DNA from 2 places in the Halomonas sabkhae genome. Region 2 is predicted to be linked to the other one. Evidence: predicted binding sites of a transcription regulator. Region 2 holds the regulator's gene; the other holds the start of a gene.

Region 1 (7,436 bases), on a different contig from region 2:
CGGGCCGCGGTGATGGGCGTTTGGGGTTGGGCAGGTCGTGGGGGAACGGCCTGCCCGGAAGGGTTCAGAGTCTTACCAGCATCTTGCCGCGGTTGGCGCCTTCGAAGAGCTTCAGGAAGGCGTCGGGGGTCTGTTCGAGGCCGTCGATCACGGTTTCGTCGTGTTCGAGGTCGCCGCGGGCTACCTGAGGGCCGATTTCCTCGAGGAAGGTCGGGTAGTGCGACCAGTGGTCGAAGACGATGAAGCCTTCCATGCGCGCCCGGCGAATCAGCACCATGGCCAGGTTGCTGGGGCCGGGGGCCGGGGCGGTGTCGTTGTAGCCGGCAATCAGGCCGCACACGGCGATACGCGCCCCGACGCGCAGGGTGTTCAGTGCCGCTTCGAGGCAGACGCCGCCGACGTTTTCGTAATAGACGTCGAAGCCCTCGGGGCAGGCGTCCAGCAGGGCGGCGGTCAATTCGCCGGCGTCGCGGTCCTTGTAGCTGACCGCCTTGACGCCCAGGGATTCGAGCCAGTCGAGCTTGGCCTGGGAGCCGGCGATGCCGACCACGGTGCCACCCCTGGCCTTGGCCAGTTGCACCGCCAGCGAGCCCACGGCACCGGCCGCGCCGCTGACCAGGACGTTGTCGCCCGGCTGCATCTCGGCGATGCGGTTGAGCCCGGCCCAGGCGGTCATGCCCGGCATGCCCAGTACGCCCAGATAGGCCTGCTCGGGCACGTCATGACCCGGCAGGGGCTCGAGGTGGCTGGCCGGCAGCTGGGCAATATCGCGCCAGCCCTGCATGTGGCGGACCTTGGTGCCTACCGGGAAGTCTGGTGCACGGGATTCGATGACGTCACCGATGGCCGCGCCCTCGAGCGGCGCGCCCAGCTCGAAGGGTTCGATATAGGTGGTGACACCGGTCATCCGGCCGCGCATGTAGGGATCGACGGACAACCAGGTATTGCGCACCCGGACTTCGCCGTCGGCGAGCTCGCCGAGCTCGGCTTCGCGCAGCGCGAACAGCTCGCGAGCCGGCGTGCCCTGGGGGTGATCGGTGAGGGTGAAAAAGCGGGACTGCATGCAAGTTCTCCTGTAAGAACCGGACTATCGGCTGGAGCAAAACGACCGGCCGCCCCTGGAGGCGGCCAGTGTTATGAAGCGACCTGTAAGGCTCGGCCGATCAGTCCTTGAGCGATGCCATGTCGATGACGAAGCGGTAGCGTACGTCACCCTTCTCCATGCGCTCGTAGGCGGTGTTGATGTCCTGGATGTTGATGGTCTCGATATCGCAGGTGATGTTGTGCTCGGCGCAGAAGTCGAGTAGCTCCTGGGTCTCGGGAATGCCGCCGATCAGCGAGCCGGCCAGCACGCGCCGCTTGAAGACCAGGTTGGCGCCCTGAATCGCCGGCTCGATGGGCTCGACGAGGCCGACCATGATATGGATGCCGTCGTACTTGAGCGTGGCCAGGTAGGGGTTCAAGTCATGCTGCACCGGCACGGTGTCGAGCATGAAGTCGTAGGTTTCGGCCACGGCTTCCATCTGGGCGTCATCGCCGGAGACGACGACGTGATCCGCGCCCTGGCGACGGGCTTCCTCGACCTTGGCCTCCGTGCGCGTGAAGACGGTGACCTCGGCGCCCAGCGCCTTGGCCAGCTTGACGCCCATGTGGCCCAGGCCGCCCATGCCGATGACGCCGACCTTGTGGCCGGGCTTGACGCCATAGTGGACCAGCGGCGAATAGGTGGTGATGCCGGCGCACAGGATCGGCGCGGCGGCAGCCGGGTCGAGACCCTCGGGCATGCGCAGCACGAAGTGCTCGCTGACCACCACGCTGTCGGAATAGCCGCCCTGGGTCATGGTGCCGTCCTGGCGATCCGGGCTGCCATAGGTCATGGTCATGCCTTCCAGGCAGTACTGCTCGACGCCTTCGGCACAGGCCTGGCAGTGACGGCAGGAGTCGACCATGCAGCCCACGCCGACCATGTCGCCGACCTTGAACTGGCTGACATCATCGCCGACGGAAGTGACCCGGCCGACGATCTCGTGGCCCGGCACCAGCGGGTACTGGCTGAAGCCCCAGTCGTTGCGGGCGAAGTGCAGATCGGAATGGCAGACGCCGCAGTAGAGGATCTCGATGGCAACGTCGTCCGGGCGGGGTTGGCGACGTTCGAAGTTGAAGGGGGTCAGGGGCTGGTCGCTTGCCTGAGCGGCATAGGCACGAGTGGCACTCATGGGGCTCTCCTGTTGGTTCCATCGGGTTGATGTACCCCCGCATTATGGGGCCGGTCGGCACCGGACAGGACCGAGGTTTCTCCGGAATTTTTGTCAATTCCTCCAGTCAGCGGCGACGCGGCGCTATTCAAGGGGCTAAAATTGTTTCATTCATTTGCCTGATGCCGTCAAGGAGCCGCATGACCGAGTCCGCCGCGCGACCCTGTCCGCTGATCGAGCTGATCGCCCCGCTGGTCGAGCGTGATGGCTATATGCCGACCTCCCTGCCATCCGTCACGCTGATGGCGTCGCGACGTCCGGTGCCGCGCACGCCACTGATCTATGATCCCAGCCTGATCATTGTTGCCCAGGGGCACAAGGTCGGTCATCTGGGGGATCGGGAGATCCATTACGGCCCCGGTCAGTATCTGGTGCAGACTCTGCCGCTGCCCTTCGAGTGCGAGACGCACGCGTCCGAGGAGGCACCATTGCTGGGCGTCTCGGTGCGCTTCGACCCGGCACTGCTCGGCGAGCTGGTCACGGCCATGGGCGAGCCCGAGGTGGAGCAGTCGCCGACTCCCATGGATTCGGTGTCCATGACAGCCGGCATGCAAGCGGCTGTCGAGCGCCTGCTGCGCACCCTGCATGACCCGGCCGAGACGACGGCCATGGGCGAGGCCCGGGTCCGCGATGTGGTGTTCGAAGCGCTCAAGGGCGAGCAGGGCGCCGCGATGCGTGCCCTGGTGCAGCATGATGGCCACTATTCGCGCATCGTTCAGGTACTGACCTGGCTGCACGAGCATTATGCGGCGGATGTCGCCATCGAGACGCTGGCACAACAGGCCAGCATGAGCCCTTCGACCTTTCACCAGCACTTCAAGCAGGTGACCCAGGCCTCGCCGTTGCAGTATCTGAAACGGCTGCGGCTGATCAAGGCCCAGCAGCTGCTTGTGCAGGAGGCCTGCAATGTCAATCAGGCCGCCGAGGCAGTAGGCTACCGCAGTGTCTCGCAGTTCAGTCGCGACTATAAGCGCTGTTTCGGTGACTCTCCCCTCAAGCACCGTCAGCAGGAACGGGCATTGCAGGCTTCCTGAGACACTCGACCGGTCTGACCTTCAAGCTGCTTCCAGTGCCCGTGCGGGACCGAAGTGCTCGAAATGACGATGGCTTTCCGGCACGCCCAGCGCCGCCAGGTGCTGGTTGACGGCCACCATGAAGCCCTGGGGGCCGACAAAATAGCAGCGTGGGTTGCCACTTGGCAGGTGCTCGGCCAACAGTGCACGGGTCACGCGACCGGAGGGCGCCTGCGCCGGGTACTCGTCGGCCTGCTCGTAGAGGGTCACGACCTCGAGCTGCTGGGGGTAGTCGCGCCGGCAGGCCTGCAATTCGTCGCCAAAGGCATGCTGGGCCTGATCCCGGGCGGCATGCAGGTAGGTGACACGGCGCCCCTGCTGCAGGGCCTGGCGAAGCAGCGACAGCATCGGTGTCTGGCCGACACCACCGCTCAGCAGCATGATCGGGTCCTGGCCTTCCTCCGGCAGCGTCAGGTCACCGGCCGGTGGCAGCAGTTCGATGACATCGCCGACGTCCAGGTTGTCATGGAAGTGGCGACTGACCTGTCCCTGCGCTTCGCGCTTGATGGAAATCCGGTAGCTGCGGCCATTGGGTGATGCCGACAGGCTGTAGTGGCGATAGACGGGAGTGCCGTCGATCATCAGGCGCACGCCGATGAACTGACCCGGCTGAAAATCGGCGACGGCCTGGCCATCTTCCGGTTCGAGCACGAAGGAGCGGATGACCGCGCTCTCCTGACGAGTGCAGGCGATACGAAAGCGCCGCTCGCCTCGCCAGCCGCCGGGTGCCGCGGCGAAGGCGCGATACCGCTGGCCCTCGAGCTCGATCAGCAGGTCTGCCAGTTCCTGGTAGAGGGCTCCCCAGGCATCCGCGACCTCGGGCGTCACGGCGTCACCCAGCACATCGCCGATGGCCGCCATCAGGCACTCGCCGACGATCGGGTACTGGTCCGGTTGGATGTTAAGCGACACATGCTTGTTGACCACGCTTTCCAGCACGTGCCGCGCCCGGGCCGGGTCCTGGCGTAACTGCACATAGGCCAGCACCGAACCGGCGAGTGCCCGCGGCTGGCCCCCATCGGCCTGATGAGCCTGATTGAAGAGCGGCTTGACCTCCGGGTAACGCTCGAACATCAGCGGATAAAAGTGCGCGGTGATGGCATTCAGATGCTCCGCGACGACCGGGGCGGTATCGGCGATGATGGTTTCCTGGGCCTGGGTGAGCATGGTGTCTCCTGTCGGTGATCGAGTGACGCAGGGCCTGCCGTGCAACGGCGGGCTTCATGCTGACAGGAGCAAGGGCCGTGCCATGGGTGTGTCATTGCGACATCCTGTCGCATGGCCTTCATAAGACACTGAATTATCTGGGGTCATGGAGCAGGAGAAAGAACTTGCCGATCAGGTTGAAGCCAGGCCAGTCAGGCAGGCAGGTACCATGATCAAAAGGACAATCGTCAAAATGACACCATGGTGTCATGATGACAGTGTTCCCCGTGGATATCCCCGCGATCGACACAAGGCGCTAGCATGACGGCATTTCTTCAGGCATTGCGTGCCTTGCTGGCACAGCTTGCCGAGCATGAGGCCTCCGAAGCCCACTGGCGGCAGCTGCTGGAGGCCATGGTGGGCGACTTTCCGGCCGATGCCAGCACCCTGATGGTGGCGGATGGCGAGGCGCTGTGTCCGGTGGCCATGCTGGGGCTGAGTGATGAAGTGCGGGGGCGACGCTTTGCCCTGCAGGAGCATCCCCGGCTGGCGGCGATTGCCAACCATCCCGGTGTGTGCCGGTTTGCCGAGCACAGTCCCCTGCCGGATCCCTTCGATGGTCTGCTGGATGATGATCTCAGCGATGTGCATGACTGCCTGGGGGTGGCCTTGCGCGACGAGCAGCGGCTGATCGGTGTGCTGACGCTGGATGCCCTCGAGCCGGGCAGTCTCGATGTGCTGGATGATGAGCAGCTGCTGAGCATTGCGCGTCTGCTGGGGACCTGCCTGCGTCTCGCCGAACGCTTGAGGGCGACGCGAACCCGGCTCAACGAGGCCCTGGCCCGGCCTCCTTCGGCCGAGATCGACCGGCGGTGGAAGAGTGCGGCCATGCAACGGCTCGCTGAGGCCATCGAGATGGTGGCTCCCACCGACATGAGTGTCCTGCTGCATGGGGAAACCGGCGTCGGCAAGGAGCTGGTGGTCCAGGGCCTGCATCGTCGCTCGCGGCGTCATGAGGGGCCGCTGGTGCAGGTCAATTGCGCCACCCTGTCGGAAGGGCTGATCGAGAGCGAGCTGTTCGGCCACCGTCGCGGGGCCTTCTCGGGGGCGACCGAGCATCGGCGTGGTCATTTCGTGATGGCCGATGGTGGCACCCTGATGCTGGATGAAATCGGCGAACTGCCGCTGGCGCTGCAGCCCAAGCTGTTGCGCGCGCTGCAGGAGGGCGACATCCAGCCGCTGGGCGCCGAGTCGCCGCGCAAGGTCGATGTGCGGGTGATCGCCGTGACCAACCGCGATCTGGCCGCGGAGGTGGCGGCAGGCCGCTTTCGCGCCGACCTCTACCATCGGCTGAGCGTTTTTCCGTTGCGGGTTCCGCCGTTGCGCGAGCGGCTCGAGGATATGCCACTCCTGGCGGGCCATTTCCTGGAGACGAACCGCATTCGTCTCGGGCTCGGCAACCTGCGCCTGGAGGATGAGGCCCAGACCGCGCTGCTGGCCTGGCACTGGCCGGGTAATGTGCGCGAGCTGGAGCACACCCTGGCCAGGGCGGCACTGCGGGCACTGGGCGAGGCATCCAGTGGGGCAGCGGGGGACGTGCGTCGTTCGACGCTGTTGATATCGCCGGCGCATCTCGACCTGCCGCACCGGTCATCGAGTAGCGGGGCGTCGGTGGACGAAGACCGACCTCAGACAACACCCGGGGAAGAGGCCTCGATGCGGGAAGCGACTGCGGCCTTCCAACGGCGTCTGATTCAGCAGCGCCTGGCCGAGCATGAGCACAACTGGGCGGCGACGGCCCGGGCGCTCGGCATGGACCCGGGGAATCTGCATCGCCTGGCCGGGCGGTTGGGCCTGAAGGCCTAGCGAGCATGTTCCACTAGGCGTTCATCTGATCAGGGGCGTTGAGTGACTCAATGTCCGGCTCGGTAGGAATCAGGTGCAGACGCATGGTGCGATAGCGCTCGGGTTCCAGGCCCTAGCCTCGATCAGGCGCTGCAGTCGCTGGGTATGGTGCAGTTCCTCGATCAGGCTTGATTGAGTCGAAGGTGGTCTCGTTGATCCGGTTGATCATGTCCCGGGAGAGGTTGCTGCTTGATACACGCAGCGGCCCGCCACGAATGTGGCTTGGGGTTGGAGTTTGCTGTCGAGCAGGGTCACGTCGGCATCGAACCCCACGGCCAGCCGTCCCTTGCGGGCCTGTAGCCCGAGCACACGGGCGACGTTGCCGGCGATCAGGTCCAGGGCCTGCTCGAGCGGCAGGATGTCTTCACGCACCAGGCGCTGCCAGTCGCTGATCAGGGCGGTATTGCGTGCCACGCGCATGCCGACGTAGTCGCCCTGTGCGTTGAACTCGGGCAGGCTGCCGTTGCAGTCGGAGCTGATGGTGATTTGCTTGCGTGGCACGCCGCGCTCGAGCAGCCGCACTACCGCATCGAAGGCTGAGAGGCCTTCTTCGCCGGGATCCTCGAAGGCCGTCAGATCGATGCTGGCGCCGAAGGTAAGCGCGTATTCAGCCGCTTCGTCGAGCAGGGCATGGCGGCGATTGACGTGGGTGGGAATGACCTGGTCGGCGGGAATCTCGGTCTCGGACAACAACCGGCGCAGCGGTTCCAGGCCGCGCTCACCGTCGCCGACATGAAAGTGGCAGATGCCCCGCTTGCCAGCCAGCAAGGCGCCGATGCGCACCTCGCTGACCAGACGCTCGATCTCGTCCTGACGCGGCTGGCTGGAGCGGTGATCCGCGATCGCCAGCTCGCCCAGGCCGATGACCTCGGGAATCCAGGCCAGGTCCTGCTGGAGGTCGCCGGTGAGAGTCGGCGGTGGAACGCGATAGGCGCCTGTGTACAGGTAGGCGTCGATACCCTCGGCGCGCAGGCCGCGGACCTTGGCCAGCAGGTCCGCCGGCGAGCGGCTGAGGCTGTCGGTACCGAGCACGCCCACCACCGTGCCGATACCCATG
Region 2 (7,436 bases):
GGCGCGGATGTCGGTCTGCATTTCCTCGACCATGGCGTAGCCGGCGAGGAAGTCGACCACATTGCGGTCGCGCCCGGTGGACTCGCGCAGCGACGGGTCCCAGTACGGGTTGGGCAGGCAGCGCGCATCGAAGACGATGTCGGCGTCCAGGGGCACGCCGCGCTTGAAGCCGAAGGATTCGACCGTCAGGGCCAGGGCCTCCGAGCCGCGATCGGCGAGCTGGTCGGCGATGCGGCTGCGCAGTTCGTGCACCGACAGGCGCGAGGTATCGATCACCAGATCGGCCAGGTCGCGAATCTCGGTCAGGGCGCTTTCTTCATGATCGATGGCCTCGGCCAGCGTCATGCGGTTGTTGCGCGTCAAGGGGTGGCGTCGGCGCGTGGCCGAGTAGCGTTCCAGCAGGATGCGCGCATCCGTGGTGAGGTAGACGACCTGGCACTGAATGTCTCGCTGGCGCAGCTCCTGCAGCAGGCTGGGGAAGCGCTGCAGGGCGTGCGGCAGGTTGCGGGCATCGATGCTCACGGCCACCGAGGGGTTGAGCTGGTCGCTGCGCAGTTCGTCGACCAGGGAGCCAAGCAGCATGGCCGGCAGGTTGTCGATGGCATAGAAGCCGAGGTCCTCGAGCGCCTGCAGGGCAATCGATTTCCCCGAGCCTGAGCGGCCACTGATGATGACGATCTGCATGGCGGTCTCCTGGAAGAGGCTTGGGGCGAGGCCGCATAGGGGGCCGTCAGGCGGAAGACTGTCGGCGGATCGCTTCGACCAGACATTCGTGAAGGGCGTGCTGACTGTCGGCACGCCGCAGGGCGTGGCGCGTATCGGCGTCGTTCATCACCGCGGCGGCCTGGCCGAGCAGTGCCAGATGGGCATCATCGGCGGCTTCGGGCACCAGCAGGACGAACACCAGGTCGACCGGCTCGCCATCCACGGCGTCGAAGTCGATGGCATCGGCCAACTTCAGGAAGCCGGCGATGGGCGCCTTGCAGTGGGGGTTCCGCGAGTGCGGAATGGCCACGCCGTGGCCGATCCCGGTACTGCCCAGGCGCTCCCGGCCGATCAGGCGGCTGAAGACCTCCTGGCTGTCCAGGCTGGGTGTATTCTGGGCGATGAAGGTGCTGAAGAATTCCAGCACCCGTTTTTTGCTCCCCCCGGGCACATCGAAGAGGGTGCGCTCGGGGGGCAGGATGGTTTCCAGAGTCATGATGGGTCAGCGCACGCTGGCGGCGCCCTGGGCGCGTGCCTGGGATTTTTCCTTGTGCTTCACCAGTTGCCTGTCGAGCTTGTCGGCCAGGGCATCGATGGCGGCATACATGTCGCTGTCCTTGGCCTCGGCGTGCAGGTCGGCGCCGGCGGCGTGAAGGGTACAGGCGGCTTGCTGGCGTTCCTTCTCCACGGAGAGTGTCACTTGTACGGTCGTGATGTTGTCGTAATGACGTTCGAGACGCGCGAGCTTCTCTTGTACATAGTCCCGCAGGGCGTCGGTCAATTCCACATGATGGCCGGTGAGGTTGACTTGCATGACACGCTCCTTGCTCCATGGGTTGTGGCTTGATTGTAACCCTTTTTGGAGTCGTGCAAACCCCCTGTCGCCCGCTGGCCGCGTACGCTGTCGTCAACGTTCAACGCAGGCGCTTGCGTTGGCTCGAGGAAGGGATGTGCATGGACTCGCGATACTTGGCCACGGTGCGTCGTGCCACCTCGATGCCTTCCTCGGCGAGGAGGCTGACCAGCTTGTTGTCGGACAGCGGCTTGCGCGGCGTCTCGTCCTGGATCAGCTTGCGGATGCGGGCGCGGATGGCGGTGCTGGAGTGGGCCTCGTCACCATCGCCGACATGACTGGAAAAGAAGTACTTGAGCTCGAAGACGCCGCGTGGGGTGTGAATGTACTTCTGGGTGGTGACCCGGGAGATCGTCGATTCGTGCATTTCCACTGTCTGGGCGATATCGGCCAGGATCAGCGGTTTCATGGCCTCCTCGCCATGCTCCAGAAAGTCGATCTGGCGCACCATGACCTCATGGCCGACCCGCAGCAGGGTGTCGTTGCGGCTGGCCAGGCTCTTGAGCAGCCAGCGGGCTTCCTGCAGGTGGTCCTTGAGGAACTGGTTGTCCTGGCTCTTGTCGGCGCGGCGGATGAGCGCCGCGTAATCGGGCTGTATGCGCAGGCGGGGCAGGGCGTCAGGATTGAGTTCGACCTGCCAGCCCTGGTCGCCGCGTCGCGCGATCAGGTCGGGAATGACATAGTCATCGCCGCCGGCGGTGAAGGCGCTCCCGGGTCGCGGGTCAAGCTCTCGAATCAGCGCGATGACCTCATCGAGCGCCGCGTCGTCCAGGCTCAGGCGGCGCTTCAGCAGGCGTCGGTCATCACTGGCCAGGGCCTCGAGAAACTGGCGGGCCAGGCGCCTGGCCTGGGGCAGATGGGGCGTATCCCGAGGCAGGGCGGCGAGCTGCAGCAGCAGGCATTCGCTAAGGTCGCGGGCGAGGACACCGGTCGGTTCGAACTGCTGTAGCCGCTGCAGCACCCTCTCCATGTCCTGGTCCGTCAGCGCGTCCAGTCCCTGGGCGCGCAATCCTTCACGGATGTCTTCCAGCGGCTGGTCGAGGTAGCCATCGTCGTTCACGGCGTCGATCAGGCTCTCGGCCACCCGTGTGTCGGGCTCCTGCATGCCGCTCATGGCGAGCTGCCAGGTCAGGTGCCCCTGCAGGCTCTGGCCGGCGGCCTGGCGTTCGAAGTCCGGCGCCTCGCCACTGCCCGTGCTGCCCAGCCCGGCATCCTGATAGGTGTCCGACCAGTCACTGTCGACGGTCAGTTGATCGGGAATTTCACTGGCCCAGTCGTCTTCCGGCGTGTCGCTCACGGCCTGTTCGCCGAAGTCTTCCTCGAGCTCCAGCATGGGGTTGGATTCCAGGGCCTGCTGGACTTCCTGGCGCAGGTCGAGTGTCGAGAGCTGCAGCAGAGCGATGGCCTGTTGCAGCTGAGGCGTCATGGTCAGCTGGGTGCCGAGCCGCAGTTGCAGAGAAGCCTTCATGGCCATAGACGAGGGGTCCGGGTGACGGTCTTGGAGCTTCTACCCTAATCCGGCGAGGTGCTTCATGCAAGACTCGGGCCAAATGGAGTGGCCCCGGTGGCTCGATTCATGATTCTTGACGATGCTGTGTTGCACGGGCGGCTGGCGATCGGGGGCCGAGCCCCGGCGTGCGGGGTCAGAGGCGGAAGTCCTGGCCCAGGTAGACGTCACGCACGCGCTGGTTGGCGAGAATCGTCTCGGCATCGCCCTCGGCAATGATCTGACCGTCGCCCACGATATAGGCGCCGTCGCAGATATCCAGTGTCTCGCGCACATTGTGGTCGGTGATCAGTACGCCGATGCCACGGGTCTTCAGCTGGCGAATGATGCCCTTGATCTCGCCCACCGAGATCGGATCCACCCCGGCGAAGGGTTCGTCCAGCAGGATGAAGTCGGGCTCGGTGGCCAGGGCGCGGGCGATCTCCACGCGGCGACGTTCGCCTCCGGACAGGCTCATGCCGGCGTTGTCGCGGATATGTGTCACGTGGAAGTCCTCGAGCAGGGACTCCAGCCGCTGGCGACGACCACTGCGGTCGAGATCCTTGCGTGTCTCGAGGATCGCCATGATGTTGTCGGCCACGCTCAGCTTGCGAAAGATCGAGGCTTCCTGGGGCAGGTAGCCGATGCCGGCGCGGGCCCGTTCGTGCATGGCGGCGTTCGACAGGTCATGGTCGTCGATGCCGACTCGGCCGGCGTCGGCACGCACCAGTCCCACGATCATGTAGAAGGAAGTGGTCTTGCCGGCCCCGTTGGGGCCGAGCAGGCCGATGACATGGCCCTGGCCGATTTCCAGGCTTATGTCGTGGACGACCCGGCGGCGCTTGTAGCTCTTGGCCAGGTGGCTAGCGTGCAGCGTCTTCATTGGCCTTCCTGCTGTTCGGGCTCCAGGGTCATGCGCACGCGCTGGTTGCCCTCCACGCCTTCCGCCGAGGAGCGCGCCTGGACGACCCGGCGGTCGAGGAAATATTCCAGATAGCCGCCATTGAAGGTGTCGTCGCCCTTGTGCAGTTCGGCCTGGTCGACCAGTTCCAGGCGGCGTTCCGCGACATGGTAGACGATGCGCCTGGCCCAGCCCTGGACGAGATCGGCATCGGGCGCCGGCTTCTGCTCGATGTAGGCCCGTCCGCCGGTGGCAATGGCCCGCGAGAGCTGACCGGCATCATTGCGGCGAATTTCCACGCGCTCACCCTGCAGTTTCATGCTGCCCTGCTGGATGCGCACCTCGCCCTGATAGACGGCCGTGCCGGCTTGATCATCGAGCTCGAGGCGGTCGGCTTCCACCTGGATAGGGGCACTGGCATCGCCCTCGAGGGCCAGTGCCTGCGGGACTGGCGTCAGCAGCAGCGTCACTGCCAGGCCCAGCAGCGGGGGCAGGGTCGGTCGCATCATGGCGCGGGGTCCTCATCGGTTGCCGGCGGATGGTGGCCGCGGACATTGTCGGTCAGTCGGGCCCGGTTGTCATCGAGCCAGACATCGAAACGTTCGGCCTGCATGCGTTGCGGCGGCTGGCGCAGGGTGACCGGCGCTTCGCTCCAGGCATGAGCCGTATCGGCATTGTAGTGCAGGACCCGGGTCGTCAGCTGCCAGCGCTCCTCGGGTGCTGCCAGGCGCACATTGCCGCTGAGCACCAGTGGCGAGCCGCCGCTTTCCAGGCGGCCCTGTTCGGCGCGTGCCGTCCAGTGGCGCCCGCTGTCATCGCGCAGCCGCAGGTCCGGGCTTTCCAGTCGGGTGACATCGTCGCCGGGCGTGTGGGACAGGCGTGGCGCCTGCAGCTGCTGATGCGGGAGTCCCTGGGCGTCATAGCGCGTCGCCTCGAGGTCCTCGATATAATAATCGGGCTCGCCGGACGTGCTCGGTGGCAGCGGTCCGTGCGAGTCGCTCTGGCGCTGGTCGAGCAGTGTCAGGCCGCCGCCCAGGGCCAGCAGCAGCACAAACAGCCAGGTTCGAAAGCCGGGTCTGGGGAGTCGCATGATGTTACCCCGGATCCTTCAGGTGGCGGGCGAGCATGGCCTCCCAGTCTCCCCGGGCCTGGAGCAGGGCATCGCAGATCTCGCGGACGGCGCCGTGGCCACCCGGGCGCTCGGTGACCCAGTCGGCATGGGCGGCGATATAGGGCGGCGCATTGGGTACGCTGATACCGACCCCGGCATGATGGATAGGGGCCAGGTCGGGCAGGTCGTCGCCACAATAGGCCACCTCGTCGAGTTCGAGCCCGAGTTCGTGGCTCAGCCGGCGCAGCACGGGCAGCTTGTGCTTGATGCCCTGATGAAGGTGCGCAATTCCCAGTGCCGTGGCCCGCTCGGTGACCATGGAAGAGTCGCGTCCGGTGATCAGGGCCACGCGCACGCCGACTTCCTGCAGCATCTTGATGCCCTGGCCGTCCAGGGTGTGAAAGGCCTTGGTTTCGCTGCCGTCGGACTGGAAGTAGAGCCGGCCATCGGACAGCACGCCATCCACGTCCAGGGCCAGCAGTCGTATCCTGGCCATGCGCTCGAGCAGGGAGGGGGAGAGGGGCGTGTCGGGCATGACAACTCCGGTGATCAGATGACGCCGCTGGCCAGCAGGTCATGCATGTGCAGGGCGCCGACCGGATGACCGTCCGGATCCACCACGGCCAGCGCGGTGATGCGGTTGTCTTCCATGATGCGCACGGCCTCGGCCGCCAGGGTGTCGGGGGAGATGCGCTTGCCGGGAGCGGTCATCACGTCGTCGACCGTCAACTGGCTCAGGTCGGCGTGATGGTCCAGGGTACGCCGCAGGTCACCGTCGGTGTAGACACCCACCAGGTAATCACTCGGGTCGACGACACAGGTGAAGCCAAGCCCCTGCCGGGTGATTTCCAGCAGGGCATCGCGCAGCGGGCTGCCGGACGCCACGCGCGGCAGGCGACTGCCGTGGTGCATCAGGTCCGATACACGCAGCAAGAGACGCTTGCCCAGGCTGCCGCCGGGGTGGGACAGGGCAAAGTCCTCTTCGGTGAAGCCGCGGGCCTCCAGCAGGGCCACGGCCAGGGCGTCACCCAGGGCCAGGGCGGCGGTCGTCGAGGAGGTGGGCGCCAGGTCCAGGGGGCAGGCCTCGCGTTCGACGCCGGCGAAGAGGTGGGCGTCGGCATGGCGACCGAGGGTCGAGTGCGGACGCCCGGTCATGCTGATCAGGGGAGTGCCCAGGCGCTTGAGCAGGGGCAGCAGGGCGGTCACCTCGGCCGTCTCGCCGGAGTGCGACAAGGCCAGGACCACATCGCCGGGCGTGATCATGCCCAGGTCGCCGTGGCTTGCCTCGCCGGGATGCACGAAGAAGGCAGGGGAGCCGGTGCTGGCCAGGGTGGCGGCAATCTTGCCGCCGATGTGGCCGGACTTGCCCATGCCGGTCACCACCACACGGCCCGAGCAGCCCAGGATGAGTTCGCAGGCGTGTTCGAAGTCGCCATCGAGATGCTCGATCAGGGCGCCGATGGCCTGCTGCTCCAGGGTCAGGGTACGTATCGCGCTGTTGCGCAGCAGGTCGGAAGGGGAGGTCGTGTCAGTCATGGTGTGATTGTTGCCTGTCCCGGGAATTCTCTCAAGGATCAAACGCCAGCGGTGATCTGCTGACTGCCCAGCCAGATCAGGTAGCCGACGTAGATGGCGGTCAGCACGGCGCCCGGCAGGCGCTTGATCTGCCCGTGACGTTGCCAGAGCAGCAGCATGCCCAGCGCCAGGGTCAGCAGCAGCATCACCGGATAGTCGCGGCCGGCCGCCGCCGGATCGGTGGCGCCCGGTCGCAGCAGGGCGGGCACCGGCAGCACGGCCAGCATGTTGAACAGGTTGGAGCCGATGACGTTGCCGATGGCCAGGTCGTGGTGGCGTTTCAGCGCGCTGGCCACGCAGGCGGCGAGTTCGGGCAGGCTGGTGCCGATGGCGACGATGGTCAGGCCGATCACCAGGTCGCTGATGCCGAAGCCGCGGGCAATCTCGCTGGCCCCCCACACCAGGGCGCGCGAGCTGGCCACCATGATCGCCAGGGTCAGGGCCAGCCACAACAGGGCGCGCACCAGCGTCATGTCGGGGATCTCGGTGTCGACATCGGCGCCGCCCGGGGTGTCGGCGCGAAATAGCCACCACAGGCTGAAGATCAGCAGGGCTACAAGCAGCAGTCCGTCCGGACGGTCCAGCTGACCATTGGCCAGCGCATACCCGGCCAGGCCGGTGGCGCCGAGCAGCAGCGGCAGCTCCTTGCGTACGATCGAGAAGCGCACCGGGATGGGCACTACCAGGGCCGTGATGCCGAGCACCAGGCCGATGTTGGCGATATTGGAGCCCAGGGCATTGCCGGTGGCGAGATTGGGCACGCCATCCAGCGAGGCCATGAGCGAGACCACGATTTCCGGTGCCG

What was found. Region 2 encodes sigma-54, which starts transcription at its own class of promoters, with help from an activator protein. Its sites were predicted from a motif close to TGGCACNNNNNTTGCTNT; they were not measured.
Region 1: hmpA (NO-inducible flavohemoprotein) is a predicted target of sigma-54. The motif match lies at 4,561-4,578, and genes of this name have one in related genera.

Annotation. Positions count from the first base shown of each region.
Region 1 covers NZ_JAUFPM010000025.1:555-7,990, forward strand. The annotation lists gene QWY79_RS15515 (NADP-dependent oxidoreductase) at 65-1,063, opposite strand; gene QWY79_RS15520 (NAD(P)-dependent alcohol dehydrogenase) at 1,164-2,216, opposite strand; gene QWY79_RS15525 (AraC family transcriptional regulator) at 2,396-3,289, shown strand; gene hmpA (NO-inducible flavohemoprotein) at 3,311-4,495, opposite strand; gene norR (nitric oxide reductase transcriptional regulator NorR) at 4,796-6,340, shown strand; gene iadA (beta-aspartyl-peptidase) at 6,545-7,436, opposite strand, start outside.
Region 2 covers NZ_JAUFPM010000015.1:91,783-99,218, reverse strand. The annotation lists gene rapZ (RNase adapter RapZ) at 1-684, opposite strand, end outside; gene QWY79_RS09660 (PTS sugar transporter subunit IIA) at 731-1,201, opposite strand; gene hpf (ribosome hibernation-promoting factor, HPF/YfiA family) at 1,208-1,519, opposite strand; gene QWY79_RS09650 (RNA polymerase factor sigma-54) at 1,620-3,032, opposite strand; gene lptB (LPS export ABC transporter ATP-binding protein) at 3,202-3,927, opposite strand; gene lptA (lipopolysaccharide transport periplasmic protein LptA) at 3,924-4,454, opposite strand; gene lptC (LPS export ABC transporter periplasmic protein LptC) at 4,451-5,035, opposite strand; gene QWY79_RS09630 (KdsC family phosphatase) at 5,040-5,591, opposite strand; gene QWY79_RS09625 (KpsF/GutQ family sugar-phosphate isomerase) at 5,606-6,592, opposite strand; gene QWY79_RS09620 (calcium/sodium antiporter) at 6,631-7,436, opposite strand, start outside.